4 regions of the Paenibacillus sp. LjRoot56 genome follow, and region 3 is predicted to be linked to each of the others. Evidence: riboswitches for the same ligand, from Rfam matches in the RefSeq annotation. Region 3 holds a riboswitch; each other region holds the start of a gene.
What was found. A riboswitch is a leader RNA that binds a small molecule or an ion and turns the genes downstream of it on or off. The one in region 3 is predicted to bind cyclic di-AMP.
Positions count from the first base shown of each region.

Region 1 (7,567 bases), on a different contig from region 3:
TACCCACGTTGTGGTGTCCCAAATTTTGGATAGTTTAAGGGCGCGACTGCAGTGCACGAAGCATTCCTGCACCTCGACGCCAACAGCGGCGATCGGTGATTTCCCGTTAAGCTGCATAGTCGCAAGGAGCTCTTCATCATTTGTCAGCCAAGCGCGTCCGTTGACGCGGAGCACCGTCTCGACCCCAGGGATGATGAAGATAAGGCCCACCTGCGGGTTGGCGAGTAAATTATACATAGAATCTATGCGACGATTTCCGAGTCTTTCCGGATAAATCAAGCGGTGATTATCGAGAACGCGAACGAAGCCTGGGCTATCGCCGCGGGGGGAAACATCACACAATCCATTCGCACCCGATGTAGATAAGAAGAATAAAGATGATTTGGCGATGAACGCTTGGGCGTGTTCGTCAATTTGATTGATTACTTTATTTTGTACCGCAGGATGCGGCTCTCCAATCATATCTCTAATTTCATCAATGGATCGAACGATGCCGGGAAATGGGGGTGAAGTACGGGCTTGTATGTTGTCCATGCGTTCTTTTCCTTCCTCGAGGCCAAGGGGCCATTATTCAAAATACCAGAATTTATATGCGGAACATAATAATTTGGCTGTATTTCTTCATAAACACTGTGAGAAGTCCTTGAATGACGGCGTAGCCGTTTATTTTGTACGTTGTAGTATACGCCGATAGCCTCGTTCAAATGAATGAAGCCCTACAAACCGCTCTTACGAGCAAAGCTTGCAGGGCTTCATTCTGTGCCGAGAATATTACTTGGATTCAGCAGTTAGTTGATTGTAGATATCATCCCATAGAACACGTCTGGCTGATACGTACCGCTTCGCATAATAGGATTCGCTCAACTTATTCTTAACAACACCTTGATTAGTAGCGGAGTGAACGAATTCACCATTACCGAGGTACATCCCTACGTGAGAGATGCCGCTGCCATCTGTGTTGAAAAATACAAGATCGCCCTTACGAAGATCACTTTTGTCAACCCAGTAGCCTTCACCGTTTTGTGATTTAGAGCTGTGTGGAAGGTCGATGCCGAACTCGTCGAACAAGTAGGACGTGAAACCAGAGCAATCGAATCCTTTGGTTGTCGTTCCTGCCCATCTGTAAGGAGTTCCAACAAGCTCGTCTACCGCTTTATCCATATCGGATGCTGCGAAAACGCTTCCTACACTTACGCTCAAAAACAAAACAAGACTAAAAATAAGACCAACAACTTTCTTCAACTGCTTGTCTCCTTCCGGTGCCTACGAGGTTAGCTGGAGGGTTCGGTTGAAGGTTCCCTATGATCCCTGTCTTGCAAGATCAATTCACCCGGAGTGGTTCCCCCGTTTCCCCATAAACTGAGGAATTCGGCATGAAATATTTGGTTTTCTGATGCTAATTCTTTTATTTCGTCATAAAGTTTGAATTTCCTCTTTTATGGTTACATAATAGGCAAAAAATTAAGTGTAATTATTCAAAAAATAGACAAAAAAAACCCCTTTCTCAAAGAGAAGGGGAGAACGCTTAAGCTATTCGCTGTTTTGCTGGATATTAATTGGATATTTTGGCAGAAAGAAGCTGATATTGGGAAGAAATGCCCCAAATTTGGATGAAAATGTGGAAGAGAGGATACAGTTGGTAAATGATTAGGGCTACCAGTCCTGCCCATAGGTAAGTGGCAGTGATGGTGACCCCTGCCAAAAGTCCTGTGAACAGTAATAGGATAATGGCAAGTCCGATAATCGGGAGCGAATGTCGAAAGAAAGAGAAAATGGTAGATAGGATACCCAGCTTGGCCGCGATGGCGAATTGCACATGCATAAACAGAAGCTGCAGGAGAAAACCGTAGAGCATTAAACTGAGTATCCAAGGAAGAAGCTTGATAATGATCTGCTCGTAGGAGCTGCTATGCCCTAGAATATAAGTGGCTTTGGGAATAAGCCAGATGAGTGGGAAAAGCGTAAGTGCGATACGAATCAGATACACGAGCAGGAAGGGGAGCATGAGCTGCTTCATCCCGCGAAAGAAACGATATCCCGCATTCTGGTGAGCGTGAGTGAGTGAATAGTAGACGCCGCCATTTAAGAGAGGCGTCAGCAGCATGCGAGCACATAGTAGTATTGCAAGCCACCATAGATAGGAATAGCTGAGATCTGTTTTAATTAACTGAAACTGGCCCTCAGCTAGGAAAATCTGCAATGCCTGCTTGGGTTGCTCAGCGCCAGGGAACCGATGCATGAGGGGGACTAGAATACCTTGTACGAGCTTATACAGGAGAATACCCCAGCCCATCTGATATAGGAATAAAATGATCGTGGCAAAGGGCTGCGCCATGGCTGCCCGGAAGCCTGCTTTGATATAGGTGGCCAACGAGGGTTCCTCCTTAAAGTTTTCTTTAGAAAACTAGCATCGTAAGGATACGCTCAGAGTTTGTCATGAGACGTAAGCCAAGTCCTTACCAGGCGACTGAGCCAAATATGGCTTGCAGGAATTGAATAATACCGAGATTCCACCGAATTTGCCACTTCGTATTTAATTGCGTTTGATAGAAGTTGTTGATGTGCTTATTTTCGAGTATAAGTGTGTACTTAGGATCGACTCGCACCCAGTCGACAGGGGAGGCATGTGTTAATTTGAAGTCAATGCTTCCTTCCTTGCCATCCCATGTTTTATCTAGCGTCGTGCCGTCTGCGAAGTGGAACTGAATCGGCACTTCGGGTGAGTTGCCGCCAAGCTTAATGATGCGGACCGTGCTCTCATAAGTCTCGGATCCCTTGGTACCCTGAGGTTTTACATGGACACTTTCGACCGCGTAATCCATCATCAGATTGCCATAGACATACTGATTGAAGAAGTCATCCCAATCTGATTTACTAATCTCCTCCACGACCTGTTGGAAATCATTCGTAGACGGATGTTTAAACTGCCACTTTTGGAAATAGGATTTCATGATACGATCCATCGTCTTAGTGCCGACTTGCTGCTCAATTGCTTTGAGTACGAGCTTGCCACGCGTGTACACATTTTCAGCATATTGATCATGTCCTGTGTAAGCCCATGCATCTTTCTGAAGTCCATTTGGTGAGGTGATATAACTAGATTCGACAGGCAAATTAGGTGCATCACCGTATTCGGCTTCCATCACTTTATCCTCTGCATAAGAGGTGAAGCCTTCGTCGAGCCATGCTTCCTCGAATTCATTGCTGGCAACGAGCCCATAGAAAAATTGGTGACCGATCTCATGGACGACGACGCGTTCCAGTTCTAAGTCTGGATCTTTGTCGCTAGCTCCCCATGCGGTGACTAAGGTTGGATATTCCATGCCGCCGGCGCCATTCCCACCAGGAGGGGGGACGACGATGGAGAGGGTAGAGTACGGATACGTTCCGTACCACTGACTGTAACGGGATAGTGCTTTTTTGGCTGCATACATGTAACGATCTTTTAAATCTTGATGATTAGGATCCAGATACAGTTTAATTTTTACCCCTGGAACTTGTGGTGCAGAGAAGGGCTCTTCCACATAGACGAAATGAGGAGAGGCTGACCAGGCGAAGTCATGCACATCCTCGGCATAGAATTGGTATGTCTTCGTACCTTTGTCCGTCACAGCAGGTTTAACAGGAAATCCAGTCGCTGCCACAATGTAATTCGCAGGCACCTGGATTTTCACATCGTACATGCCGAAATCCGCATAGAACTCGGAATTTCCGTGGTATTGGTGGAGATCCCAGCCAGGCTCAGCCCGTCCCCTAGTTCCCTTGCGCTCATAGGCAGCAACCTTCGGAAACCATTGACCAGCCATAACGAAGTCACCGACATACCCCATTCTGGCAAAAGCTGCAGGCAGCTTAACAAGGAATTCGGTTGTGATGGTTACACTTTCCCCAGGTCCAACAGGCTTGGATAACGGTATTTTGAGCAGCGTGTGGTCATCCTTATTGCCGTCATCCGGTTGTACGAATGACATCCGCTTGGTGAGGTCATCACCCGTATCTGACTTCACGGAAAGCAGTTCCATACTGCCGCTACTCTCATCTTTGGCTTCGTCGTCCCGCAGCTTCCCACCAGATTCGCGCATAAATGTCGTTTTCTTCGAAGCGAACGCATTCGGATAGAGGTGAAGATACATGTCTTGTACAGGAACTGAGCCAGGATTTTCCCATGTGAGTGTTTGTTGTCCTTGGAGCTGTTGGGTTTCTGGTGTGTAAGCAACATTCATGTGATATTCAGCAATACGATAACTAAGTGGTGTTGAGGTTTCTAACGGTTTGCCATTATCTGCAGGCTGCATGTCCGGTGTCTGAACATGGGGAACATATTTAGAGACGACAGGAACAGTCCCTCTTGGTGTGGAGGGGAGCAAGGTGTTCGTTATTAACACTGCGCCGGCAGCAAGGAGCATGACAGCAAACCACTGTACCTTGCGGCTATTGAATAGAGCATTCATATCCATGAGATTCACCCCGCCTAAACAAGCATCTACAGCATGTATATGTAGACAACCTAGGGAATATTTCTGCGAGGTGAAAGAAATGTTTAGAAAACCCCTATCGAGGCAACTCAAGGATGAGCGACCGCGTTCAAAGAGGAAGGTTTTAGCGCCAATTAGAAAGACGTTTTCGGCAGCCGAAAACTTATACTTTCTAATGTGGAGAGAAATATCCATGGGAGCCTGCCGCCACTTGTTCTACCGGGAGACTTTCGCTACAATGAAAGCATGTCGTCATTTTAACCTAATGTAGAGTGGAAGGTGCCCTTATGGAAGCGGATAAGAAGAAGCTGGCCTTAAATATAGTAAGCTCGAAAGTGAATCACAAAGGCTTCGGTGCAGGAGCCATTGATCTTAGTAACGTCTCCGGTATCATTATTGATGGGGATGAAGCGTATTTGGATGAAGGCACACTTCATGCCAAGAGTAAGATCGAGAAAGGGATTAAGTTCTCCACCAACAAGGAGGATGTCCCGAATGGTCGTAAAGCATGGATCGTGTGGGTAGCAGTTGATCGGACAGAAGATGGCGCCTATTATGCTGGGATGTCTGCTTGCGAAATGCTAGTCGACACAGAAGCACGCCGCGGATGGAAGATTCTAGCCGAACACGTGAACAAAATGGACGGCGCGATGAAACGTAAATTCATCCTAGAGGGCTTGTCTGACAGTGAGCGAACAACCCTTCGAAACTGCCTGATTTCGCACAACGAAGACTGGTGGAACCGCTCAGATCAAAGCCTCAAGGACGCACTCTCCTAAGCTTTACGCGACGAATATGGAGAATATGAACATTATGTGTCATCCATTGTTCCGCAATGTCGAAGCGGGTATACTATACCCTAGTGTATGTTACCTCATATACTAGGACAGCAAAAAGGCAGGACTAAGACGCGCTTAGTACTGCCTTTTTGTGTTTTTATTTAGAGGAATGTTAGTCGTTCCACCAGCGTTTTAGATCGTTCCACCAAGAGCCGTTATCGCCTTTGGAACCGGCTTTTTGACCGCCTGCCGCATCTGGATTAGCAGGTTTGCCTGTACAATATGTCGTGGGTTCAGTGCCCGTAAGGAAAGCCTCCATTTTGGAATTCGGACAGTCCTCATTAGACAATTTGCCGCTTAGCGGATCAATGTAAACCGTCGTCACACCTTCAGGGATCGGGAACAGCTTCGGCGGAATCGCATCCAAAGTCTGTTCGGTGAAATCCGCGAAGATCGGTGAGGCGAGATGGGATTCCACCGTTGTGATATTGCGGCTCTTGTCATAGCCCACCCAGACTGCAGTGGAAAGCTCCGGCGTGAAGCCGACGAGCCAGGCATCCGTATCAGTTGTACCCGTTTTGCCGGCAATTGGCCGCTTAATCGTACTGGCCACACGGTTCCCAGTTCCGCCCTCTTCGAATACGCTCTCCATGAGATTCGTCATCACATAGGCAACCGCAGGTGGTATTACTTGCTCCTCCTTAGGTGTCGCTTCATATAAGACACGCCCATTGGCATCCTCGATTCGCAAAATCGCGGTCGTTTCATGGTGCACACCTTGATTCGCAATAGAGGCAAAGGCCGAAGCCATTTCCAACGGACTCACGGGGAATGAACCTAGCGCTAAGGACGGCAGCGGCTTCATTGGCGAAGCAACCCCGAGTTTACGCGCGAAGTCTATGACCTTCTGTGGACCCACCTCGAGAATCGTGTGCACCGCATAGATATTATCCGACTTCGAAATCGCCTGCCGCATATCAATATTCCCATTTGTATACTGGTCATTGAAATTTCTCGGCGTATATTGCTGACGCCCCTCATCGTAAGTAAATACTGTAGGCTCACTCTTGACCATGGAGACAGGGGTGAAGCCATTCATGAGTGCGACCATATACACGAATGGTTTAAAAGAAGACCCTGGTTGTCGCGTATTCGACAACACACGGTTGAACTGATTTTCCGCATAGTCGCGTCCGCCAACCATGGCTTTGATCTCACCCGTACGCGGGTCTACCGCGACCAAAGCAGCCTGCAGCTCGGGCTTGCCTTCAAGCTGCTTCGTGATAACATTCTCCGCAATTTCCTGAGCATTTTTATCCAGTGTGGTATAGATGCGAATGCCGCCTTCATCGAATTGTTCTTCTGTGATGCCGAGCTTTTCCGTAGCTAGGTTACGTACATAATCCCTGAAATAAGGCGCAGCGGAAGGCTTCTTTTTCGTTAACGGCAGAATTGTTAGCTTTTCCTTGCCTGCAGCATCAGCGGCGCTTTGGGTAATAAAGCCGCTGTTCACCATCGTCTGGAGAACGACCTTTTGCCGATCCATCGCATTTTGCAAATCATAATAGGGGGAATAGTAACGCGGTCCTTTCGGCACCCCAGCGATCATTGCGCTCTCTGCTAAGGTTAACTCACTAGCATGCTTGCCGAAGAAAAGCTCAGACGCAGTCTCAATTCCATAGGTCGAATGCCCATAGTAGATTTGATTCAAATAATCAGTGAGAATATCGTCTTTGCTGAGCTGCATTTCCATTTGAATGGCATACACGGTTTCCTTGATTTTGCGCGTCCACGTACGATCATGAGTTAAGTAAAGATTCCGAGCTAGCTGTTGCGTGATCGTACCGGCTCCTTGCACCTTCGCCATCGCTTGAACATTCACAATGGCTGCGCGTGCTACCGCTTTAACGTCCACGCCGAAATGATCGTAGAAATGCTGATCCTCCACGGCGAGCGTTGCATGTATTAAGTAAGGTGAGATGTCATTTAATGAAACCACCTGCCGATTTTGCCCTGAATAAAAGGTATCAATCACCTCGCCATGTACATCATACATCTGGGAGGTTTGCATCGTTTTGGTGACGGGAAGTGTTTGGGAGCGCAAATAAACTAGAAAGGCAGCGGCCCCGATGAGCATCAATAGGCTGCAGGTAAAGAAGAACGAAAAGGTCTTCTTGATTCGTCTCATCCACCGCATGGAAGCAGGAATCTCATCTTTCCGTCTGGCCGATTGTGTTTCTGGTGTTTGTTGGCGCGGCTTCTCATTCGTATTCTCATTGTCGGACATGCTTCGCTTGCCTCCTTTCTCCTTGC
Region 1 is NZ_CAXURV020000001.1:709,349-716,915, forward strand. Features, by position in the region: gene ACSQ8O_RS03135 (MSMEG_1061 family FMN-dependent PPOX-type flavoprotein) at 1-534, opposite strand, end outside; gene ACSQ8O_RS03140 (C40 family peptidase) at 772-1,242, opposite strand; cyclic di-AMP (ydaO/yuaA leader) riboswitch at 1,246-1,384, opposite strand; gene ACSQ8O_RS03145 (hypothetical protein) at 1,553-2,371, opposite strand; gene ACSQ8O_RS03150 (M1 family metallopeptidase) at 2,457-4,451, opposite strand; gene ACSQ8O_RS03155 (YwhD family protein) at 4,763-5,254, shown strand; gene ACSQ8O_RS03160 (transglycosylase domain-containing protein) at 5,427-7,541, opposite strand.
Region 1: it holds a riboswitch for cyclic di-AMP, as region 3 does, so the genes downstream of both, ACSQ8O_RS03140 (C40 family peptidase) here and ACSQ8O_RS24225 (ABC transporter ATP-binding protein) in region 3, are expected to answer to the same signal.

Region 2 (7,567 bases), on a different contig from region 3:
CTCGTATCTATAGGGTTCTAGTGACTCTAGGGATTCTACTGATTCAAATGTTCGAGCGCAGCCTCAAATTCCTCTCGTGAAATCTGAAACATTGCGCAGCGCTTATAAAATTGCTTGCCGTTGCAATAACCAATGCCCAGCGCATTGCCTACGGCCAAGCGGCGAGCTGCGGCATCCGGATGCACGATGAGACCGGCAGCGATCAGATCCTCCATCGTCAGCTGCGAGACCGCTGCATTATACTCTGTCCGCAGGCTCTGAAGCGCCTGACGAATCGTCTCCGGCGTTGCGTTCTCGACACCGATGTCGCCCTTATACGCCGCTTGCTCCTGCGTAATGAAGGCATGCTTGCAGCCTGGAACTTTGGCTGCCACAATTTTGCGAATCCGTTCCCCTGCGTGATCCGGATCCGTGAATATAATGACGCCTCGGCGCTGCTGAGCCAGTGCAATTCGCTTGAGTACGGCTTGTCCGATGGCGGAGCCGCCTGTTTCAATTGTATCCGCCTGCACAGCCCGTTTGATCGCAGCTGTATCGTCCTTACCTTCCACAACGATCATTTCTTTTATCATCACCGTTTTCCTTCCCCAGTACGCAGAAAAAGAAGAGGGGTCTCCTCTTCTTTCGCGCAGGCAGATGCCAAGCTACGTGTATTTAGTAGTGTTCCCGTCGAAACTACCGTTTACACGTTAGTTTTGGGACGGTTTTGTAGGGCCAACCACATACACAGTGTACCCTTGCTTCGTGCCGAATTTATTTGCATATCCGTGATCTTCATAGTATACATCGATCATTTGGCCTTTCACGGCGCTGCCAATATCCTCAGCACGACGGAAACCAATCCCTTCAATGTACACCCACCAACCAAGCGGAATAACCTTCGGATCGACGGCAATTGTACGCCCTTCCGTCACGGTAGTGCCTGTGTAGGTTTTACCATACCCAGACGAGCCCTCGGTTTTGCCTGTCGACGCAGCGTCCGCTGAATAAGCTGTAAGCTTCACGTTTTTGAGAATTTGTTTGTAACCGAAGGTCACACCATTCTTGGAAACCTCATCCACACTCGGTGAAGAGGCGGAAAGAACAACCACAGGATTTTTCGTGCCTACGGATACTACTTTCTTAACACTTTCTGTTTGTACTTCTTCACCCACAACTGCTTCCGCGACTAAAACACCGTCTTCGAAAGTCTTTTCTTTCTTCTTGACCAATACGCCTTCTTTACCTTCTTGGACCACTTGCTCTTTCCCTTTAAGTAAAGATGCGTCATTCTTTTTCTCTGTCTCGAATGCGATCGGTTCAGAGACTTCCTCCGTCTCTTTTTTCACACGGACGATCTTGATTTCATCGCCAGTGGTAAGAGCGGACGTCGGTTCGGGAGAAATACGATCGTTCTCCCCAAGTGCAATATGTAAACGTTGCAATGCACTTTCTACCGTTCTTGCAGTTGTGTAAACAGTGGTGGTCTTTCCATCAGCAGTCAATTGAATCGGTGAGGCATGCTCGATAACAATTTTGTCTCCACCCTTGAGCTTGGTCGTGAGTGAAGCTGAAATTTCATCGTGCTCACCAATCGTTATGGCTTGTTCATCCAGTAGGCGTTGCAGGACCCATTGCTTCGTGTGCACAATAGTTTCTTGTCCATTAACAACCACGGATACGCTCTTGGTAGCCGTTCCGTACAACAACACCAAAAACATGAAAGTCATTGCGATTGAGATTATAGCTAGGCTTAAAATCAAACGCAAGTTTTCATGCTTCCATCGCAATGCGAAGGACATGCTGGATGATCGTTTTACATGGGTCTCGCTAATTGAGATACTGCCCACTTCTTCGGTCCTCCTTCAAAGCCTCGCCGCCAGGTTACAGCATGATTAATTTGACGCGACTAAGGTTTTTAGTTTAACTTAACGCTCGCCATCATCAGCAAGTTACTCCGCTGAATCTGGTCGTCCCCCCCTTTTACCTATTCATCATCCTATGAATTCCGGGTTGTTTTATGTCTTATGATCTGTGTATAACCCTAAATGAGGACAAAAAGCCAGCAAGAAGAGGACTCTTCTCGCTGGCTTAGTTTGCATAGTGAAATACAAATAGCACGCACGACAATCGTTACCTCTCTTACGCTTACGAGGTTAGCTGACGGATTCGGACGTGAGAGTCGCCCTACGTAGACGCAAACTGCTTGTTTGACGTCTATGATTCACCCCTGTTACTCTCTGCTTACTTAACCGCATTGGATTGCTCATTAAGTTTGCAGTGGTTCCCCCGTTCCCACATTTGGAACTCAGCGAATGGAAAATTGGCAAATTGGATATTAAGTTATTATGAAAAGTATATTACGCTGTTAATCTCAACCTGTAAAGGGATTAACACCCGTTAAAAAGGGCTAAATCGCTTAAATTTCGATTATTTTTCATATATAACCCACTTATATCTACATGTGTCTAACTTTAACGTACGTATACGCGATTTTTCAGTGTATAATGGTCAAAACTAGGCTAAAAATGCAAATTTGTTTATAATGATTCTGGAAGTATTTGATTCAAAAATACCAAAAATTTGCTATTTAGGGAGGCAATTGAGATGGGTCCCATCTTGCAAGTAAACGCTTTATTCGGTGGTTATTTACCCAACAAACCTGTTCTCCATGACCTTACCTTCTCGATCCATCAAGGTGAAATGATGGGGCTAATCGGACTCAATGGTGCAGGGAAAAGTACCACCATCAAAAATATTCTCGGGCTGCTTCAACCACAAAAAGGGTCCATTCGCATTAACGGTTTAACACTAGCCGAAAATCCATTGCCTTACCGAGCGACATACGCATATGTACCTGAAAGTCCGGAGTTATACGAAGAGCTTACGATTCGTGAACACCTCGAGCTAACAGCGATGGCTTACGGTATTTCTAAAGCGGATTATGAAACACGTTCTCGGTCTTTATTAGAGCAGTTTCAAATGAAAGACAAGCTCAATAGCTTCGCAAGTCATTTATCTAAAGGGATGAAGCAGAAGGTCATGATCATGAATGCCTTCCTAATCGAACCCTCTTTATATATCATCGATGAACCCTTTCTCGGACTCGATCCTTTAGCGATTCGTTCCTTGCTTGATCTCATGGTTCAAATGAAGAAGAAAGGTGCATCCTTTCTCATTTCCTCACACATTTTGTCTACAATTGAAAAATATTGCGATACTTATGTCGTTCTCCACAAAGGTCACATGGTGGCTCAGGGAGATTTAGTCGAATTACGCGCCCAAACAGCGCTGCCTCAGGCGTCATTAGACGACATCTTCTACAAGCTCGTTCAAGGAGACATGGCATGAGTCACTTAACGGATAGTACACCTGCATTTAACACACATGCATTATGGAAGCAGCGTTTTCAACATTATTGGAAGGAATCCATGGGATATTGGCAGTATGCCGCACGCAGTAACTTTATCGGCTTCTTGTTGTTTCTTGTCATCGTTTCTTCCTATTATTATGCAAAAACATTACAGCGTCTTCCGACAGATTATCCGTACCTATGGATCGTGTTGCTCGTGCTCGTTCCACTCGTCGTTTCAAGCTCCATTCGAACACTGACTCGCAGTGCCGATCGGATGTTTCTATTAAGGATTGAACACGAAATGGGGGCCTATTTCCGAAGCAGCTTCTTGTATAGCTTATCACTTCAGGGTACTTGGTTATTTCTCGGTTGGGTCGCAGTAAGACCCCTATATAAGCACTGTCTAGGTACCGAAGCGCAGCCATTTCTTCTCATTTTCGCTCTATTACTTCTATTAAAAGTAGCGAACCTATTAGCAAGTTGGCAGGAAGGAAGATTTGCCGCCGAACGAACCCGATTCGTATCTGTTTGTTACCGATGGGTGGCATCCCTCGCCTTAGTCACGGTCCAATTTTACTATAGCAGTTTATGGGCAAGCCTAGGTGCCATACTTCTTGTATTCATTTGGCTCATTGCATTCCGATACGTGGGTAAATATGTGATCGGATGGGACTATCTGATCGCCAAAGAGAAACAGCAGCAAGCGAGACTCTACGCCTTCTTCAACTGGTTCGTGGATGTACCTCAATTACCAACGCGAATAACCCGCCGAGGTTGGATCAGCGGGATTACCCGAACGATTCCATTTCGACAGGATTCGGCGTTTCTCTACTTATATATGAAGACATTGCTGCGCACCGAGATGTTCGCCATTGTTCTCCGTCTGACTGTGATCGGCATCTTAGCCATAGCTGTTGCAGACTCCACGACTGCACGAAGCGTCATTCTAATCATCGCACTTGTGATCTCGATGGTTCAGCTTACTTCATTGGAGCGTGCACATCGATATACATTTTGGCTCCATATGTACCCTTTGGAGCCTCAAGCAAGAGCAGGTTCCCTAGCCTTTATCATCTGGCTAACCCTCTTGCTAGAGCTTGTTATCCTAACGATTCCATTTACGATGGGAACCCCTATCCTGTATATCGTAGTCCCCTTACTCAGTCTTGCCTTTATATCTTTCGCATGCGGCGTTATTTTACGCCGGAAGTTCAAGAAAAACGCCTTACTTGAGGCCGAGTAACCGAATCGCATTGTTTGTTGTAATTTCAGCTATCTCTTCCAACGTCATCCCTCGAATTTCCGCGGCAGTCTCGGCCACCAAGCGAACGTAACCGGTCTCGTTGCGCTTACCGCGGAAAGGATGTGGCGTTAAGTATGGCGCATCCGTTTCGATCAATAATCGATCAAGCGGAACCTGCGCCAGCACTTCTTTCGGCTGCACTGCATTTTTGAACGTCACAGGGCCTCCAAAGGAAATATGGAAATTCATATTCAGACACTGCTTCGCTGTCTCCCAACTGCCTGAGAAACAATGCATGATACCCCCGACCTCCGCCGCCTTCTCTTCTTTGAGAATCGTTAGAATGTCTTGATGTGCATCCCGATTATGAATCACAATTGGCATCCCCAACTTACGCGCAAGCCGAATTTGCTCCCGAAAGACTCGTTGCTGAACATCCTTGGGCGACTTGTCCCAGTAATAATCCAGACCAATCTCCCCGATCGCGACCACCTTCTCATGCTGACATAAGGACTCAATCCATTCCAAATCGCCAGGCATCATATCTATCGCATCTACAGGGTGCCAGCCAACCGTCGAATAAATAAATTCATATTTCTCAGCTAGCTCAATTGAGCTAGGAATCGTTTCTCGATTAAAGCCGACATTCACAATTCTCGTAACGCCGGCCTCTAACGCCCGCTGAATGACTTCATCTTGATCATCTTTGAATTGCTCAGCATTTAAATGTGTGTGTGAATCCGTTAGCATGACTGTTCTCCCTTATGTAACTGAATATGAATGATGTTCCATCATTTTGTTTATAGCTTCTTATACCTACTTATTCTTGCTCCCCCAACATCTCCCAAACATCCGGATATTCTTCAGCGTTCAACCGCTCAAGAAACTCCTCAGGATAGTACACATGATGCTTCCCCATCTGGAAGCCACTAATCGACTGTACAATTTCGGACCGATGAGTTATCTCAGTTAACGTCTCCTTATGATCTATTAAGAGGATTGGCAAATTATCATCGTTTTCACCAGCTCTGTACACGTCATAGGATTGATTCGAAGGGAAATCGATCTCCATATAGTACGTCGGATCGAAACCTACTTCTCTCATCACTTTTTCCATACGCTGAATAAGCTCCCCCTGATCTCCATCGAAGGTACTGTACTTGTACAATTTACGGTCCAAGAATCGTTTGCACATATCCGCCAGCATACCATCCTTCTCTTGACTCCAAAAGGTCAGCATCGTTTGCATGACAGACTCATCCAGTAGCAAATAATCCTCTAAGGAAATTTGATTCTGAATGAGATGAAGAATCGGCTCAACCATAAATCCAAATGTATAGCCTTCCTCATACAATTGCTTCGCACGTGCAAATACCTTGTGCAGAAGAATTTCTGCGCTTCTCGTAACTGGATGAAAATAGACCTGCCAGTACATTTGATAGCGAGACATTAGATAATCCTCCACAGCATGCATACCGCTCTCTTTGACAACAATATGCCCTTTGTACGGCCTAATCACACGTAGAATGCGCTCCAGATCGAATGTGCCATAGTTCACACCGGTAAAGTAAGCATCGCGTAGCAAATAATCCATACGGTCCGCATCCAATTGACTGGAAACCAAGCTGACGACAATCTCTTCATTATAGGATTTACAAATGACACCTGCCACCTTCTTCGGAAAATCAGGTGAGACACGACTCAGTACTTCGTTCACCTCAGTATCCCCTAACACGATGCGGCAGGACCAGTCCTCGTGCTTTGTACCAAAAGCTTTCTCAATCGAGTGTGAAAAAGGACCATGTCCCAAATCATGTAGCAATGCGGCGCATAAACATAGCAGACGCTCTTCCTTCGGCCAATCCTCATAGTGATTGCGTTCGAATTGCGAAATAATTTTTCGCGTAATTTCATAGACACCAAGCGAGTGGGAGAAGCGGCTATGCTCAGCACCATGAAAAGTTAAATAGGACGTGCCTAATTGACGAATACGGCGCAATCGTTGAAACTCACGGGTATTAATCAAATCCCAAATCGTATCGTCTTGCACATAAATGTATTTGTGAACGGGATCTTTAAACACCTTCTCTTCATTCATACAGTTTGAACCTCCCTTGATATAGTTAAATACTTTCGACATTTTCGACATGAAACCTTTTGTCATGTCGATTATTGTCGAATATCAAATTCCAATTTATTCAGTACTTAATTGCTGATTTTCCAGTACCTCTTATGAAATAAGCCTTTGAAAAGTTCGTAATATAATCCTTACAACCCCTTGTAGATAGCGCCATCAACGTTTTTTACCGCTTTACATAATAAATCAAAATAGACATGAAACTACTCGTTTTCAGTGAAAATATGGTTGACTATTTTGGGAATCGTTGGTATCATAAGTCATAAGCAAATGTCGAAACATGACGATATTGATAAAAAATTGATAAAATCGAAAGGGGTTTTATATATATGATGAAATCTACAGGAATCGTTAGAAAAGTGGACGAACTAGGACGCGTTGTTATTCCTATCGAACTGCGCCGCACGTTGGGTATTGGCGAGAAAGACGCTTTGGAAATATATGTAGACGGTGAGCGCATCATGCTGAAGAAATATGAGCCAGCTTGTATCTTCTGTGGCAATGCGGAGAATGTATCGTACTTCAAAGGAAAAATTGTTTGTCATATTTGTTTATCAGAAATGCCAACACCTGTGACAAAATAAGAAAAGTAGTATATAATAGAAGTAGCACTTATCCCATTGGTAATTCTAACCTTTTTCATATCTCCTTTCATCTCTAACTTTGTTGGCTTCGGCCACGGGTTAGAGATCTTTTTTTGTATAGACCTTAGAAGATAGAAGACTGACAAGTGACTCAACAATATTATGATCCTATTTATGGTAGATGAATCGGCCCCTTAAGGGGCCTTTTCCTTTTCTATGTTTAGCTTGGCACCTTAACGCTCCAGTAACGCATTGTATACATCACGCTT
Region 2 is NZ_CAXURV020000001.1:49,882-57,448, forward strand. Features, by position in the region: gene rnmV (ribonuclease M5) at 36-572, opposite strand; gene ACSQ8O_RS00250 (ubiquitin-like domain-containing protein) at 690-1,829, opposite strand; cyclic di-AMP (ydaO/yuaA leader) riboswitch at 2,110-2,303, opposite strand; gene ACSQ8O_RS00255 (ABC transporter ATP-binding protein) at 2,587-3,330, shown strand; gene ACSQ8O_RS00260 (ABC transporter permease) at 3,327-4,577, shown strand; gene ACSQ8O_RS00265 (TatD family hydrolase) at 4,560-5,327, opposite strand; gene ACSQ8O_RS00270 (HD domain-containing protein) at 5,398-6,675, opposite strand; gene ACSQ8O_RS00275 (AbrB/MazE/SpoVT family DNA-binding domain-containing protein) at 7,044-7,298, shown strand; gene rsmI (16S rRNA (cytidine(1402)-2'-O)-methyltransferase) at 7,532-7,567, opposite strand, start outside.
Region 2: it holds a riboswitch for cyclic di-AMP, as region 3 does, so the genes downstream of both, ACSQ8O_RS00250 (ubiquitin-like domain-containing protein) here and ACSQ8O_RS24225 (ABC transporter ATP-binding protein) in region 3, are expected to answer to the same signal.

Region 3 (7,567 bases):
GTACCATATTTCTCCTGTACCCACTTCCGAAACGCTGCATGATCTGCTTCGGCATAGAAGACGTTGACTTCGCAGTTAAGCTCGTTGTCGATCTGCCAGCCTACTACGCCTGGGTGGTTAGCATAATGAATTGCCATAGCCTCGGTAATCTTCGCACAATAGTCGCGGTAAATTGGGCTGCTGTAATTGTAGTGACGTCTCAGTCCGTGCTGATACTGTACACCCTCAAATGTGGCATTCAGGATTTCCGGGTATTTATAGGTCATCCAAGCAGGCGGTGTGGCTGTGGGAGTGCCAAGAATGACCTTCAGTCCATGCTCGTGAGCAAGATCAATTGCGCGGTCGAACAGATCAAAGGCGAATACCCCTTCCTCTGGTTCGAAGAAATTCCATGCAAACTCACCCATCCGTACGATGGTAAAGCCGATTTCTCGCATTCTCCTATAATCGTCATCCCACATAGCCTCTGGCCACTGCTCAGGGTAATAGCATACGCCTAGATCAAATTTCTCTCCTGGAATGGTCTTTTGCATGAGTAATAACATCCCCATTTCTATGGATATAGTATTTTTTTGTTATTTTAATCTCTTTATGTATTCATTATATTTCTTTATAATATTATGTATATAACATCATTTTGCGACATATATCAGATTTTTGCGTTTTGGAGGGCACATGCGAATTCATTATGTATTACCGGAGCCAATGTATAAACACTACACGGCGTATCCGGATATGATAGGTCAATATGCAGAATTCCCCGAGCATCAGGAGTGGCGGTTTAAGGGTCAGCTGCAACAAGCCAATTTGCATATTGTGTTAGGTGGTAAAGGTTATGTCAAAGCGAATGGGAAGGAATTTGCCCTGGAAGCAGGGCAAGGCTTCTATTACGGGGCGGGCCTTGAGCAGGAGTATCGAACAGATGTGAACGATCCATGGCAAGTATTTTGGGTACACCTTGCAGGTGAGGGGCTCGACAGGTTGTTGAATGATCAAGGAACTTCGGCTGTTTGGCTGTTTACGTATAGGGATGTACCTAAGCTCGAACAATTGACCGGGGACTTATTGGAGCTAGCATCCCCATATGATCGGAACGAGGTACAATTGGCCGTAAAGCTCTATGAACTGCTTGCTGAGCTTGCCTTACGCGCAGAGACGCATGGAACAGTAACCATACTGGATAAGCGTGCACGGATGAGAGAGGTAGCCGAATATATTCGTACGCACTGCACGAAACCGCTAACTCTCCTGCAGATGGCCGAGCAGGCAGGCTTCAGTACCTACTATTTTAGTCGAATGTTTCACGAAGTGATGGGACGCACACCAGTCGTGTGGTTGTTCGAAAGTCGTCTTGTTGTAGCTAAACAACTGCTCATGTCTACCGAATGGACGATTAAGCAAGTGGCAGAGCATGTCGGATTTTCCCAGAGCAGTTACTTTATTGCGCGCTTCAGAGAGCATACCGGAATGACGCCACAGGAGTATCGGCGGCTGTACAGCACGTAAAAAAACCTTCAAGCAATTGAAGGTTTTTTTACATGTTCTTTGCGAGCCATTGCGACTACAGCGTGACTCTTTTGAAATTCGGAAAAGGCAGTCATAGATGCCATATATTGGAGTTAGTATATCAGATTGATTTCATCGTTTCCAATGGATCGAATGAATGTAATCATCTTGGGCAGCCGACGCCACAGAGCTTTATCTCCTAAAGAGCATTAATAAGTAGCAAAGTATGGGATAATCAACGTCACCACTACATGTATGCGCTTTCATCAACTACCAAAGTCAAATAAGCAAAAATTAAAGGCGAATCTACGTTTTACATTCGATAAAGAACGGCGTAAGATTCATTACGACAAGTTGATTTTTTTAAAAAGAAACCACTTAATTCCCAGTAGGGAAACGGGGGAACCAATCGAAGCCGTCCAAGCAATACTTGGCTTCATGGGGTGAATCCTGATGCTCACAAGCATTAGGTAGGACGCTCTCAAGTCCGAATCCGACAGCTAACCTCGTAGGTGTATTGAGAGAGAACCGCACACTCGCCTTCTTATGTGAAGAAGTCCGAGCGTAGAGATTCTCTATGCTTAGGGCTTCTTTTTGCTTGTCTTTCATCTAAAAAATTACATATATGCCATAAGGAGGATGTACGATGCATGCCATTGAAATCAACAATCTGACCAAAACCTATGGGAACGCAAGAGGGATTACCGATGTTAGTTTTACGATCGAAGAAGGGGAAATCTTTGGGTTCATTGGACCCAATGGGGCAGGGAAATCAACGACGATTCGAACGCTGCTGTCTCTGATTTTTCCAACAAGCGGCAGTGCCAAAATTTTCGGGAAAGACTGCATCCAGTTTGCGCCAGAAATTAAGAAAGAGATCGGCTATTTACCGTCCGAAGTTTTTTATTATGACAACATGAAGGTAATCGACCTACTCAAGTATTCGGCCAGCTTTTACAAGAAGGATTGCACCAAGAGAATCAAAGAGCTTGCTGAAATCATGGATCTAGACGTTACGAAGAAAATTGATGATCTATCTCTGGGGAACAAAAAGAAAGTGGGCATCGTTCAAGGGCTGCTGCATGATCCTAAGCTCATTATTCTGGATGAACCGACAAGTGGACTGGACCCGCTCATGCAGCAGAGGTTTTTCGAATTGCTCGAACAACAGAATCAAAGAGGAGCTACGATTCTTTTTTCCTCTCATATATTGAGTGAAGTTCAAAGATTATGTGATCGAGTCGCGATTATTAAGGAAGGCAGGATTGTAACGGTTGAGAAAATCAGCACATTAAAAGAAAACAACTTCAAGCGATTTAAAGTGGATACGGCCCAAGCGCTTGATCCTAACTTTTTCAAAATGACCGGGGTCAATAACATTGATGTCCAAGGCCAGACGACGAGCTTCTTATTTAAAGGCAACATTAATCAAGTCATGAGAAAGATTGCTGAAATTGAAATTGATAATCTGTGGATTGAAGAGCCAGATTTAGAGGAGATCTTTATGCATTACTATGAAAAGGAGGCTTAAAGCGGAATGAATATCTACCTTCATGAATTGAGAGCTTATCGGAAATCCACAATTACGTGGACGTGCTCCTTAATTGCAGTCATCGTCTTATTCCTATCCCTTTTTCCTTCGGTTTCTAAGGATTTTGCTGAGTTTTCTTCCATATTAGAAGGGTATCCAGAAGGGGTCAGGAAAGCGCTTGGTATTCAAATCGAAACGTTTGGTACCCTACTCGGGTTCTATATGTACATCTTTATGTACATTACGCTTTGCGGAGCCATTCAAGCCATGGTTCTGGGAACGTCAATACTCTCGAAAGAAATGCGCGAGAAAACAGCAGACTTTCTACTTACAAAGCCCGTAACACGTACGAAAATAGTAACTTCCAAGCTATTAGCGGCTGTTACTTCCTTAGTTATTACCTGCGTGATCTATATCGCTGCAGCTTATCTAATGGCGCTTCAAGTAAAAACGGTCAACTTTGATGTGAGCACATTTCTATTAATTTCTTTCACTTTGCTGTTTATCCAGCTGATGTTTCTTGCTATAGGATTCATCATTTCGGTCGTGTTTTCTAAAATGAAAGCCGTGTTATCCGTCAGTCTGGGTACGGTGTTTGCCTTTTTCGTTATCGGAATGATCGTTGCCGTAGATGGGGAGGGGGCCAAACGGTATTTCTCGCCATTCAAGTACTTTAATGGGACATACATGCTTGAGCATGCTAGCTATGAAGCCTCTTATGTCATTGCAGCCATCGCGATTATCGTTGTTTCGATTGCAGCCAGCTACTTCATCTACACGAAAAAGGATGTTCATGCCGTATAAATGCGGGTGAGAGGGGGAATAGCCAATGAATATTTTTTGGCGAGAAATGAAGACGTTTCGGAAATCAATGATTTTTTGGAGTCTAGGGCTCATCTTTCTAATCGGAAGCGGCATGAACAAGTATCAAGCAACAGCAGCGAACGGACAGATAAATGATCTTATGGCGGAAATGCCGAAGTCACTCCAAGTGATTATGGGTGGCGGCGCATTAGATTTATCGAAGGCAAGCGGTTATTTTGGCATCTTGGTCCTATATTTCTTGTTAATGGCAACGATCCATGCGGCGATGCTAGGCGCCAATATCATCGCGAAGGAAGAGCGGGATAAGACGGCAGAGTTTTTATTCGTGAAGCCTTTATCCAGAAACCAAATCATCACTTGGAAGCTGCTAAGCGCTTTCGTGAACATTGTTATTTTTAACCTTGTGTCATGGATTTCAAGCATGTTGATTGTTGGAGCATATAGCAAAGGCGAGGCGGTCAACGGTGATATCTCCATCGTCATGCTGGGTATGTTTATATTGCAGCTGCTCTTTCTAGTCATCGGGACATCCATTGCAGCCGTTTATCGAAATTCCAAAAAAGCAGCCTCGCTGTCAACGGGCATCATGCTCATTACGTTTATCTTATCCATTGCCATTGATTTCAACGATAAGCTGACATTCTTGAAATATGTAACCCCGTTTAAATTTTATGAGGCGAAGAATATTATGTATGGCGGTGGATTCGATGCCGTGTTTGTCATCATTTCGGTAGTTGTCATTGCCTTACTGACGGTTGTTACGTATGTTTCCTTTCAAAAACGAGATTTGCACGTCTAGAGACTAGAAAGACCTTCACCCTATCCATAGCTGGATGAGGGCAAAGGTCTTTTCTCATTTAATGGGATTAATAATAAAATAATAGCTTATTTCTTCAAATCCAAACGCACATCGCGACCATCGTCTTGTACAGATAACTCTTTACCAGCAGCCTTCAGGGAATTGACGTGATTTACCCAAGCGTCTAGCATGATGGCGCCATCTTTCCAATCCTTCACTTCACCGAATACCGTAAAGCCATCGCCACTGCCTGTAGCCATGAAATCATTGGTTGTCACTTTGAACGTACGGTCTGTATTAAACTTGCCATCCACATAGATCGGAGTGCCATCTACTAAGGTAATTTTGGAATATTTCTCACCAAGTGGCTTTGTGTTATCCCATTCTACCTTCAAACCTGAGAATTGAATGGCTGGAAGACTTGTATACTTGTCTGTAACTTCGAGCGCTTTTTTAATTTGTGCAGCAGTCATCGTACCCGTTACGTTGTAATTGCCAAAAGGTAGTACTTCAAACATTTCGCTATAGGTTAGCTCACCTTTATCAATATCCGTGCGAATACCGCCAATATTCGTGAAAGCAATATCGGATTTCTCAGAAGCGCGCATCGCATCTGTGATACTGTTGCCTAACTGTGTTGCGCCGTCGCGGTCAGCCCCACCATTAGCAGCAAAACGGAAAGATTTACGATTAAGCTGCTCTGCAACTACGACTTCTACTTCGCCGGATTTGCCTGAGATTTTGGCTTTATAGTCTTCAACCGTTTGGTGAATTTTCGGGTCGGCCGTCGTTAAGTTCGTATAGGTCTCGAGCAAGCTTGCATTGGAGGAAACGACTTGCTTTGTAGTTTTGTCTACGAACAGTTGTATGTGTCCAACCGCATATAGCCAACTTTGAGCTTCAACAACAGGGATGCCATTCACGATACCGGCAACGCGCATGTGGGAGTGACCACCAACAATGGCATCTAGGGTACCATTGCCAGTACCTTTTGCAAGATCAGCAAGCTCACTGATAATTTCAGCAGACTTTTGGTTTTGCTCACCTGGCAGGTGGGAGGTAACCATGATGATATCGACGCCTTTCGCGCGAAGCTCATCTGACAATTCTTTCGCCAAAGGAACTGGATTTACAAAGGAAAGGCCTTCGATGTTCGTTGATTTCGTTGTTGTTTTCGTTTGAGGCGTTGCGAAGCCGATGATGCCGATTTTCAGGCCATCTTTTTCAATAATGACATAAGGCTGTGTCCAGTCGACACGTTTGCCGGTTTGATCATCAATAATATTAGCCCCGAGAATAGGGAATTTAGCCTTCTTAATATTGTCGATCAGAACGTCACGGCCGAAGTCGAACTCATGATTTCCGATAGCCGCAGCATCATATTGCACTTGCGCCATTGTATCCATCACGGATTGACCATTCGTTGTATTGGAAATTAGTGTACCTTGCCAAGCGTCACCGCCGTCAACAACGACCGTTCCTTTGGGATTGACAGCACGGAAATCGGACACGATACCGCCGAATGTTTCGATACCGCCTTGACCTTGATTACGCTTTTTATCGAAGCCGACTTCGATTTTACCGTGAATATCGTTCGTTGTTAAAATATCAACCACTTTAAATAGAATAGGCTTAAGCGCCTTAGCTACTTCATCACGCGTTACTTCAGCAGTAGGGTTGAAATTACCATCGAGAGTAGGAGTGAAAATTCCGCTAATGACGGCATAAGCGACATAAGGGCGGGAATCTTTGGCGATAGAAGTGGAGTCTTTGAAGTAATTCAACACATTCTCGTTTACTTGTGGCAGTTGGCCGCCAGTAACGACTTTCACGATTAACTCGGCAAGCTCTTGACGCGTCACGGCAGCATTCGGATGAAACGTACCATCAGCGAAACCGCTAATTAGTTTAGCTGCAACGGCATTCGCAACCGCTTGTTTTTGCCAAGTCGCAAGGTCCGTGAACGTAACAGTACTAGGATCAGCACTTTGCAGCTTAGCTGCACGGTTAATCATCGTTACCACTTCAGCGCGAGTAGCGGCATTTGCACCACGGTAGTCTGTATCTCCGTAGCCCTCTACAATGCCGTTATCAATGGCAAGACGCATATCTGTTTTCATTGAAACAGGTGAAGTTGGTGTGGTTGTTTCGGCAAATGCTAGGCTGCTAGCGAAAGAACCAGTGAGAACGGTTACAAGCGCAAGCGCAGTAAGGCGAGTAGTGAATGTTTTTTTCATGTGTTAAAAATTCCTCCTATATATTAATAGAACGATGGTTAATAAGTTCGTCTTTTAGTATAAAGGAAATGCTAGATTTTGAGAAGTAAAGAAATTATTAACTATTTAGTCTCTGAATTCCTTCGGTATAAGCGATGCTAAAATCGTGGAATACTGGTTCTTAAAGGGGAGGATTTTATGCATGTGGACTGGATTTGGAAAGCTATCGTTATTATCACTGTTGGTTCATTGCTCCTCCGACTTACCGGTCGTACATCAATTGGCAAATTAGCAATGATTGACGTGCTGCTCATGCTGATTCTGGGTCCGTTATTCATTCTGTTGAGGATGCAAACATGTGGAAGACCTTCGGCACTGCCACCGTTCTTATATTGACCGTATGGTTGATTAGAACTTTGCTGGTACGTTACGCGTCTCTTCGTGTTTTATGGATCGGCAAACCAATACCGATTATTGTGAATGGAAAAGTGGAGCTTAGTGCAATGAAATCGCTGAATCTTACCGATGAAGGGCTTAATGCGCAGCTGCGCACTGCCGGGATCAACGATCGCGATGATGTGGAATGCGCAACGATGGAGTCCAGCGGTCAGCTGAGCATTCGGTTAAAACCACATAAAGTTCCTGCGACGAAGCAGGATATTGAACAGCTGAAACAGCTCATCGAGTCCC
Region 3 is NZ_CAXURV020000003.1:1,168,246-1,175,812, reverse strand. Features, by position in the region: gene ACSQ8O_RS24235 (beta-galactosidase) at 1-533, opposite strand, end outside; gene ACSQ8O_RS24230 (AraC family transcriptional regulator) at 676-1,506, shown strand; cyclic di-AMP (ydaO/yuaA leader) riboswitch at 1,872-2,037, shown strand; gene ACSQ8O_RS24225 (ABC transporter ATP-binding protein) at 2,153-3,037, shown strand; gene ACSQ8O_RS24220 (ABC transporter permease subunit) at 3,044-3,841, shown strand; gene ACSQ8O_RS24215 (ABC transporter permease subunit) at 3,867-4,661, shown strand; gene ACSQ8O_RS24210 (5'-nucleotidase C-terminal domain-containing protein) at 4,748-6,898, opposite strand; gene ACSQ8O_RS24205 (hypothetical protein) at 7,082-7,273, shown strand; gene ACSQ8O_RS24200 (YetF domain-containing protein) at 7,234-7,567, shown strand, end outside.

Region 4 (7,567 bases), on a different contig from region 3:
TTGAATCTGCCTCGTCTGATTTTTTCGATTTTCGCCTCCACTTCTTGTGTGCTCAGACGTCTATATTTGTAAGGCTCCTTGGGCGTGTGAATATGAGCAGGCAGAATACGCTCTCCCTCTTGAGAAGCACGATCGGCTATCAAAAACACATCGATATTTTTGGTTCTTTCTAACACACCATTGATAACGGAGCCTTGTAAAAAAGTTTGCCATCTCGTTTGTTTGGAATGCCCTAACACAATACGTGTAACATGATTGGCGTTCGCATAGTCCACTAAAATCCGAGGAATGCAGCGGCGATAAGTAAGCGGCAGCTCTTCAAATTTACCTCCTACTTTCTCTACAAGCTTCATAATGGACCTTCGAAATGCAGCCGCTTCTTTGGTAAGTGTTTTACCTTGTTTACGCAGCGTGACTACATGCAGATCGCCATTCAATCGCTTCGCGATTTGTTGACCACGACGTACATAAATGGATCCATTCCAATGATATTGCGTTGTAACTAGTATACGTTCCGTCGCTCCGGATGGCCCTTGAAACCCCATTTGTTCACGATGTGCTTCCAAAGAATCATTGACATCCTCGGCAACTAGACGGAGAGCTAATTCTCGCAGCACACCTAAATTACCGCGTTTAAATAAGGCTGCATCTTTGTTTCCCTTTAGATGCCCCTCTTCTAGCCGCGTTAAAATCGTTTCCGGCGTTGCATCTATGAGTCTCACCTCATCGGCCAGTTCTAAGGTATCAGAGGGAACGCAGTGACCCACTTCAATACCTGTCAGTTTATGAGCAACCTCCATCGTCCCTTCTAGCTCATAGACATTCACCGTGCTGATCACGCTTATATCGTGCGAGAGTAAATATTTAATATCTTCGAGCCTAGTTGGGAATTGAGCACCCTCTCGGTTCTGATGAGCAAGCCCATCAACGAGAACAACTTCAGGGTTTCTTTCGAGTAAGGCATCCAAGTTCAGATCCTTTTGTTCCACGCCGTCTTTCATCCAATGAATGCTTGGTACTCTCTCCAAATCCCCTAATTGTTCCACGGTTTCCGGTCGTTGGAGCGTCGAAACCGCACAAATAACCACATCGATCCCTTGCCCCTTGAGATTATGACCTTCACGCAGCATGTGATATGTTTTACCAGATCCGCTAACCGCCCCGATATAAATTTTCAAGCTGCCGCGGTGCAGTTTGGAGATGGATAATAGAATCTCTTCTGGTGTTTTTCTTTTGAAACCATCCATCATGGTGGCCTCCTTCCCTCTCTCTAAAAAGTGCAGAAACCACTCTCATATCGAGAGTGGCACCCTGCTTACTTTACAATTTCACTTGTTTAAGCAGTTCACTATTTAATTCAGTCACATTGACTCTTGGTTCCCCAAAAATGCCAAGCTGCCGCTCTTTTGACATGCGGTCAATTAAATCATTAAGCTCGTTCGCGGTGATCCCGGTTTCCTTACTAATTCTTGGAACTTGGGCTTTCGCTCCTTCTGGTGACAAGTCCGGATCAAAGCCTGAGCCAGAAACAGTAACTAAATCTGCCGGAATTTCAGTTAGCGTAGGATTTTCAGCCTTTAACGCGGCAATTTTCTCTGCCATTGCCGCTGCATAATCGCTGGAAGCTACCACTGTATTGGAGCCAGATGATGCTGTAGGGTCATACTTGGCTGCCGATTCTCTTGGATGGAACAGCTTTGGAGACTCGAAGTTTTGAGCCAGCAATTCCGATCCAATAACCGTACCGCCTGATTCTATGAGACTGCCATTTGCTTGTTTGGGAAATAAAACTTGAGCCACCCCTGTCGTAGCAAGTGGATAAATAAGTCCACAGACGATCATGAACAATAACGATACACGAACAGCTATCATAACCGATTTCATAAAATGATCTCCTCGTTTCTCTATCTCTTTACACGATGTTTAAGCCATGAAGTACCATATCAATGATTTTAATCCCGATAAAAGGTACAACCACACCACCGATACCGTAGAGCAAAATATTACGTGACAACAGCCTATCAGCCGACATCGCCCGGTACTTAACACCCTTCATTGCAATGGGAATCAACAGCGGGATGATGATAGCATTGAAAATTAAAGCAGATAGAATGGCCGATTCTGGTGATGCCAGATTCATAATATTCAAGGCCTGCAGCTGCGGCATAGCTAGAATGAACATCGCAGGAATGATCGCGAAGTATTTAGCAATGTCGTTGGCGATCGAGAACGTCGTCAAAGCCCCACGAGTGATCAGTAATTGTTTACCAATAGAGATCACCGATAGCAGCTTGGTCGGATCGGAATCCAGATCGATCATATTAGCCGCCTCTTTGGCAGCCATCGTCCCTGAATTCATCGCGAGTCCTACATCCGCTTGTGCAAGTGCAGGCGCATCATTCGTGCCGTCGCCTGTCATGGCAACGAGTTTGCCTTCCTGCTGTTCTTTCTTGATTGCGGCAATTTTATCTTCCGGCTTCGCTTCAGCAATAAACTCATCTACACCAGCCTCGAGTGCAATCGTTGCAGCCGTAAGTGGGTTATCCCCTGTACACATCACAGTTTTGATACCCATTGCGCGAAGTTCCGCAAAACGTTCCTTCAAGCCCGGTTTTACCGTATCCTTAAGGTAAATAACACCATAGATTCGCTCGTTAATCGCAACTGCGAGTGGCGTGCCTCCTGCTTTCGCGATTCGGTTCGTTATCGCTTCTAAATCAGCTGGAATTTTACCACCATGCGCAGTAACATAGTTCTTGATCGCATCAACCGCACCTTTGCGGAATTTCACACCGTCTGCTAGATCAAGTCCCGACATCCTCGTTTCTGCGGTGAACTCCACGACTTCTGCATCCGAGTAGTGATCCGCTTGCCAAGACTCGCCAAGTTTATTGGCAAGCTCAACAATGGAACGTCCTTCTGGTGTTTCATCCTTCACTGAGGCTTGCAGCGCTGCAAACGTAATGTCTTTCACAGATTTACCACCCACGGGCACAAACTCGGCAGCCATACGATTCCCGAAAGTAATCGTCCCCGTTTTATCCAGAATCATCGTATCGATATCACCAGCCGCTTCAACAGCCTTACCCGACATCGCCAGCACGTTAAACTGCGTCACACGATCCATCCCAGCGATACCAATCGCGGATAGGAGCCCGCCGATTGTGGTCGGAATGAGACATACGAGCAGCGCAATCAGCGTGGAGATCTCTAATTTTACGTTCAAATACGATGCCATTGGAACCATCGTCATAATGACAATTAAGAAGATCAATGTCAGTACAGCAAGCAGCGTTGTTAAAGCAATTTCGTTCGGCGTTTTCTGCCGTTTGGCACCTTCGACGAGCGCAATCATACGATCCAAGAATGATTCGCCGGGATCCGTCAACACTTTGACAACGATATAGTCAGAGGCTACCCGTGTACCGCCTGTCACAGATGAGAAATCGCCGCCTGCTTCCTTAATTACCGGAGCAGATTCCCCAGTAATCGCTGATTCATCAATAGAGGCCAAACCCTCAATAATTTCACCATCGGAGGGGATAAGCTCTCCAATTTCAATGCGTACTACATCACCTTTGCGAAGCGAAGTCGAAGACACTTGCTTATAAGTGCCATCCTTTTGAACTAAGCGAGCCATCGTATCGGATTTCGTCTTCCTGAGGGAATCAGCCTGCGCCTTACCTCGACCTTCCGCCAACGCTTCAGCAAAGTTAGCGAATAGTAAGGTAAACAGCAAGATCAAGAACACTGCGATGTTATACCCCCGCCCTACTTCCGAGCTGCCAAACAACTCGGGTGCAAGAGAAAGCAGAAGGGTAATCACCGTGCCGATTTCCACCACGAACATGACCGGATTCTTCATCATGATCCAAGGATTTAATTTTTTGAACGAATCCACGATAGCTTGATTCACAATATCTTTAGTTAATGTTTTTTTACGTTCCACAGTCCAATCAATCCTCCATCTCTATTACGTCTATCCGTTTAACGCGCCGCCAAATGTTCAGCAATCGGCCCCAGTGCCAGCGCCGGGAAGAACGTTAGAGCACCAATAACTAGAATAATCATGATCATAATGCCCATAAATAAAGGCGTATTCGTCCGAAGTGTTCCCGTCGTAACAGGTACGACTCGCTTCGTAGCAAGTGATCCCGCAATGGCCAGCATCGCGATAATCGAAATGTAACGACCAAACAGCATCACCATACCAATGCCCAAATTGTAGAAGTTCGTGTTCGCGGTCAGGCCGCCAAAGGCCGAGCCATTATTAGCTGCACCCGATGTGAAGGCATACAACACCTCTGAGAGACCATGCGTGCCCTGGTTAGCGATAGAATGAATAGATTCAGGGCGAATCAGCGCCCAAGCTGTCGGTGCGAGAATGATCAGCGGATGGGTAAGAATCGCGATGGCCGCTAATTTAATCTCTTTCCCTTCAATCTTTTTACCTAAAAACTCTGGCGTACGCCCTACCATTAACCCGCAGATAAACACGGATAAAATCAAGTAAAGCAAGCCGTTTAACAAGCCTACTCCTTTACCGCCGAACACATTGTTCAACATCATTTGGGCAAAAGGAACAATGCTTCCGAGAGGCGTAAGCGACTCATGCATATTGTTGACACTGCCTGTTGTTGCAGCTGTGGTCACGGCTGTAAATAACGCAGATTCGGACGCTCCGAATCGTACTTCTTTGCCTTCCATATTCCCATGTACGCCTAACGCATCTACTGCAGGCACACCTTTGTATTCAGCATAGAAAACCGTAGCAACCATAACTACGAAAATAATCCCCATCGCTGCAAAGATCGTCCAGCCTTGCTTCTTGTTCTTGATCATGAGTCCAAATGCGTACACCAGTGAGGTAGGTAGAAGCATCATACAAATAATGTGGATCAAGTTGGCAACAGGTGTTGGATTTTCAAAAGGATGCGCGGCATTCGTGCCGAACCAACCACCACCGTTGGTGCCTATGTGTTTAATAGATTCAAAAGAAGCAACTAAACCACGAGTAATGGTTTGCCCAGCACCTTCAATGGTTGTAGCATGTACGGCACCCAGTAGAGTTTGTGGAACACCTTGAAAAACTAGGACCAAAGCAACAATGAAGCTAAGTGGCAGGAATACGCGTGTAATCGCCCTAGTTATGTCCACATAGAAATTCCCTAGATTATCTTGACGGCCAACTAAACCGCGCGTGAAGGCAACCGCAATAGCAAATCCAGTTGCTGCCGAAGTAAACATCGGGAACGTAAGCCCCACCATTTGTGACAAATAGGACATGGCATTTTCACCGCTGTAAGCTTGCCAGTTCGTATTGGTAATGAAAGAAACAGCTGTATTGAAAGCGAGTGCCGGAGGCATATTACCTATACCATCAGGATTAAGCGGTAAGTATTTCTGAAGCCGAAATACAGCGTACATAAGAAGCATCATCACAAAGTTAACTAACAGGACAGCTCCTACATACTTTTTCCACCCCATGGCTTCGTCTTCTTTAACACCCATGATGCGATAAAATACACGCTCGAAAGGACCAAAAACACGATCAAGGCCACTCTTCTCATAGCCAAACACTTTTACCAAGTAGATGCCCACAGGCTTTACCAAAAGCATGATAATCCCCAGTGTAATAACTACTTGTAATAATCCCATACCCATAGTAGGTTCTCCCCTTGCTTACGTAATCTCATATTCTACAATTAAAATTTCTCTGGCTTCACTAAAACAAAACCAAGATACACCATAATGGCACATGCAATAAGTCCGATAACAATCATCTGATTGCCTCCTAACGTTTTTCTTGAAAAACGACTTCGTAAACTTACGCTTATGCTTTCTCACAATATTTTGCAAATCCCCAAAAGCCTAGAAAAGTTACTGCAAATAATAAGATCATTGTTACATCGTTGTACACGGACACACCTCCTTGATGGATGCTCCTGAGTCTGTTGTATCTACTTGGATAATTCGCTTCGCCCCTAGACCCTTTAACTTGATTCTCTCCATCTTGTTGTTTGTTAATGCAACAAAAGGAATTCCTACCAATTTCGTATGTTTCATAAACGCCTCGCCTGCCTTGGTTGGCGCAGCTATCAGCAAAAAATCACTTTGCATGACGATCACCGCCCCCTTTCCTGAAACATTGTAACGCCGATCCATATAAAAAGGGGGTAAAGAAACTATGGCATCGGTATAAAAAAAGTATAAAAATATGGATTCTCTTATCCACCTATCCAAGTTAAATCAAAAAAGCACCTCCCCACTCAATGACTAGTGGTTGGAGGTGCTCTTTGAATTGTAATCTAGCTTTCTCTCTTAGAAAGAGATATACGCCCCAGAATGCTCAAATAAATAAGTGCGATTGGATAGATAACTTAGTTCTTGTTCACTTGCAGTTGATAAGTTCTCTAGCTTTTCCGATAAATTCGTTAGTGCAGTTGCCATTAAATGAGATCGTACTTCTCCCCATGCCTCTTGTTTCTGATGAACATATTGTAAACCATCTTGAAGAGGAAGACCTTTGAGCTTCTGAAATACTGACGCCCATTGAACGAAATCCCCTTTCAGATTGCCGCATGGAATCACGAATTGCCCTAAACCGCATGTTCCGAGATTCGTTGAAATCGTCAGTATACCGCAATGACAGTCGGTGCCATGCCCAGGCTGCAGTTTATCGGATAATTCACAATCAAATCGAAAACATTCAATACGGATAATCTTGCATTCCTTGATAAGTTCGGTACATTCGTCAGATTCTCTCACTAGAGTCAGGGGTTCGGGATACATAATAGATTCACTCTCCTCAAAATATGAACAACAAAAAGAAGCCAAAGAGCAGAGAATCTCTACTATCGGGCTTCGAAACAGCGTGAATAAACGCGCTGTGGACGGCACGAAAAGAAGGTCGTTCTCTCCCAATGCGCCTACGAGGTTAGCTGTCGGATTCGGGCTTGGAAGTGCCCTACCCTAGCAAGCTGCGCTTGCTAAAGATTCACCCCGAGAAACCGATGCTGTATCCTATCGGTTCTTCTGGTTCCCCCGTTTCCCTTACGGGAATTCAGCGTTTTGCTTTAAATGATCTGTTGTTGATCCGAATATTACGCCTCATAGCCAAGAAAGTAAAACGGCGTGTAGGGACTCTATTTCTTATTTTTCAGCTAATTCAGCAAATAAAATTGGATCCAAACTATCCAAACATTCATTTTCGATATAAATGCTTCAGCTTGCTTCCGTTTTTGGCGATTCGTAGCCATCAACCTCTAATCCCACGGCTTCGAGACTATCAGTGGATTTGCATTTTTATTGTATTTTTATACGTTAGCTATGGATTCTTTACCCCCTTTTTATAAGGTTCAATCATACAATTATACCTATCAGATGGCGCTCATCAAGCAAAGTGACTTTTTGCAATTCTACTGTTTCAAACAAAGCGTCAGAAGGAGAAATGTCATGACTTCCACCTCCCGATACTATTTAGGAACCCTACCGCATTTGTTGAATCCAATCGATTTAGATTACGAGTGGTTCGGTGTCTTATGGCTAGAAGAGGAACATCATTTTC
Region 4 is NZ_CAXURV020000001.1:1,641,419-1,648,985, reverse strand. Features, by position in the region: gene ACSQ8O_RS07330 (histidine kinase) at 1-1,247, opposite strand, end outside; gene kdpC (potassium-transporting ATPase subunit KdpC) at 1,321-1,884, opposite strand; gene kdpB (potassium-transporting ATPase subunit KdpB) at 1,913-3,949, opposite strand; gene kdpA (potassium-transporting ATPase subunit KdpA) at 3,988-5,658, opposite strand; gene ACSQ8O_RS07310 (potassium-transporting ATPase subunit F) at 5,706-5,783, opposite strand; gene ACSQ8O_RS07305 (hypothetical protein) at 5,905-6,120, opposite strand; gene ACSQ8O_RS07300 (hypothetical protein) at 6,322-6,792, opposite strand; cyclic di-AMP (ydaO/yuaA leader) riboswitch at 6,911-7,079, opposite strand; gene ACSQ8O_RS07295 (hypothetical protein) at 7,456-7,567, shown strand, end outside.
Region 4: it holds a riboswitch for cyclic di-AMP, as region 3 does, so the genes downstream of both, ACSQ8O_RS07300 (hypothetical protein) here and ACSQ8O_RS24225 (ABC transporter ATP-binding protein) in region 3, are expected to answer to the same signal.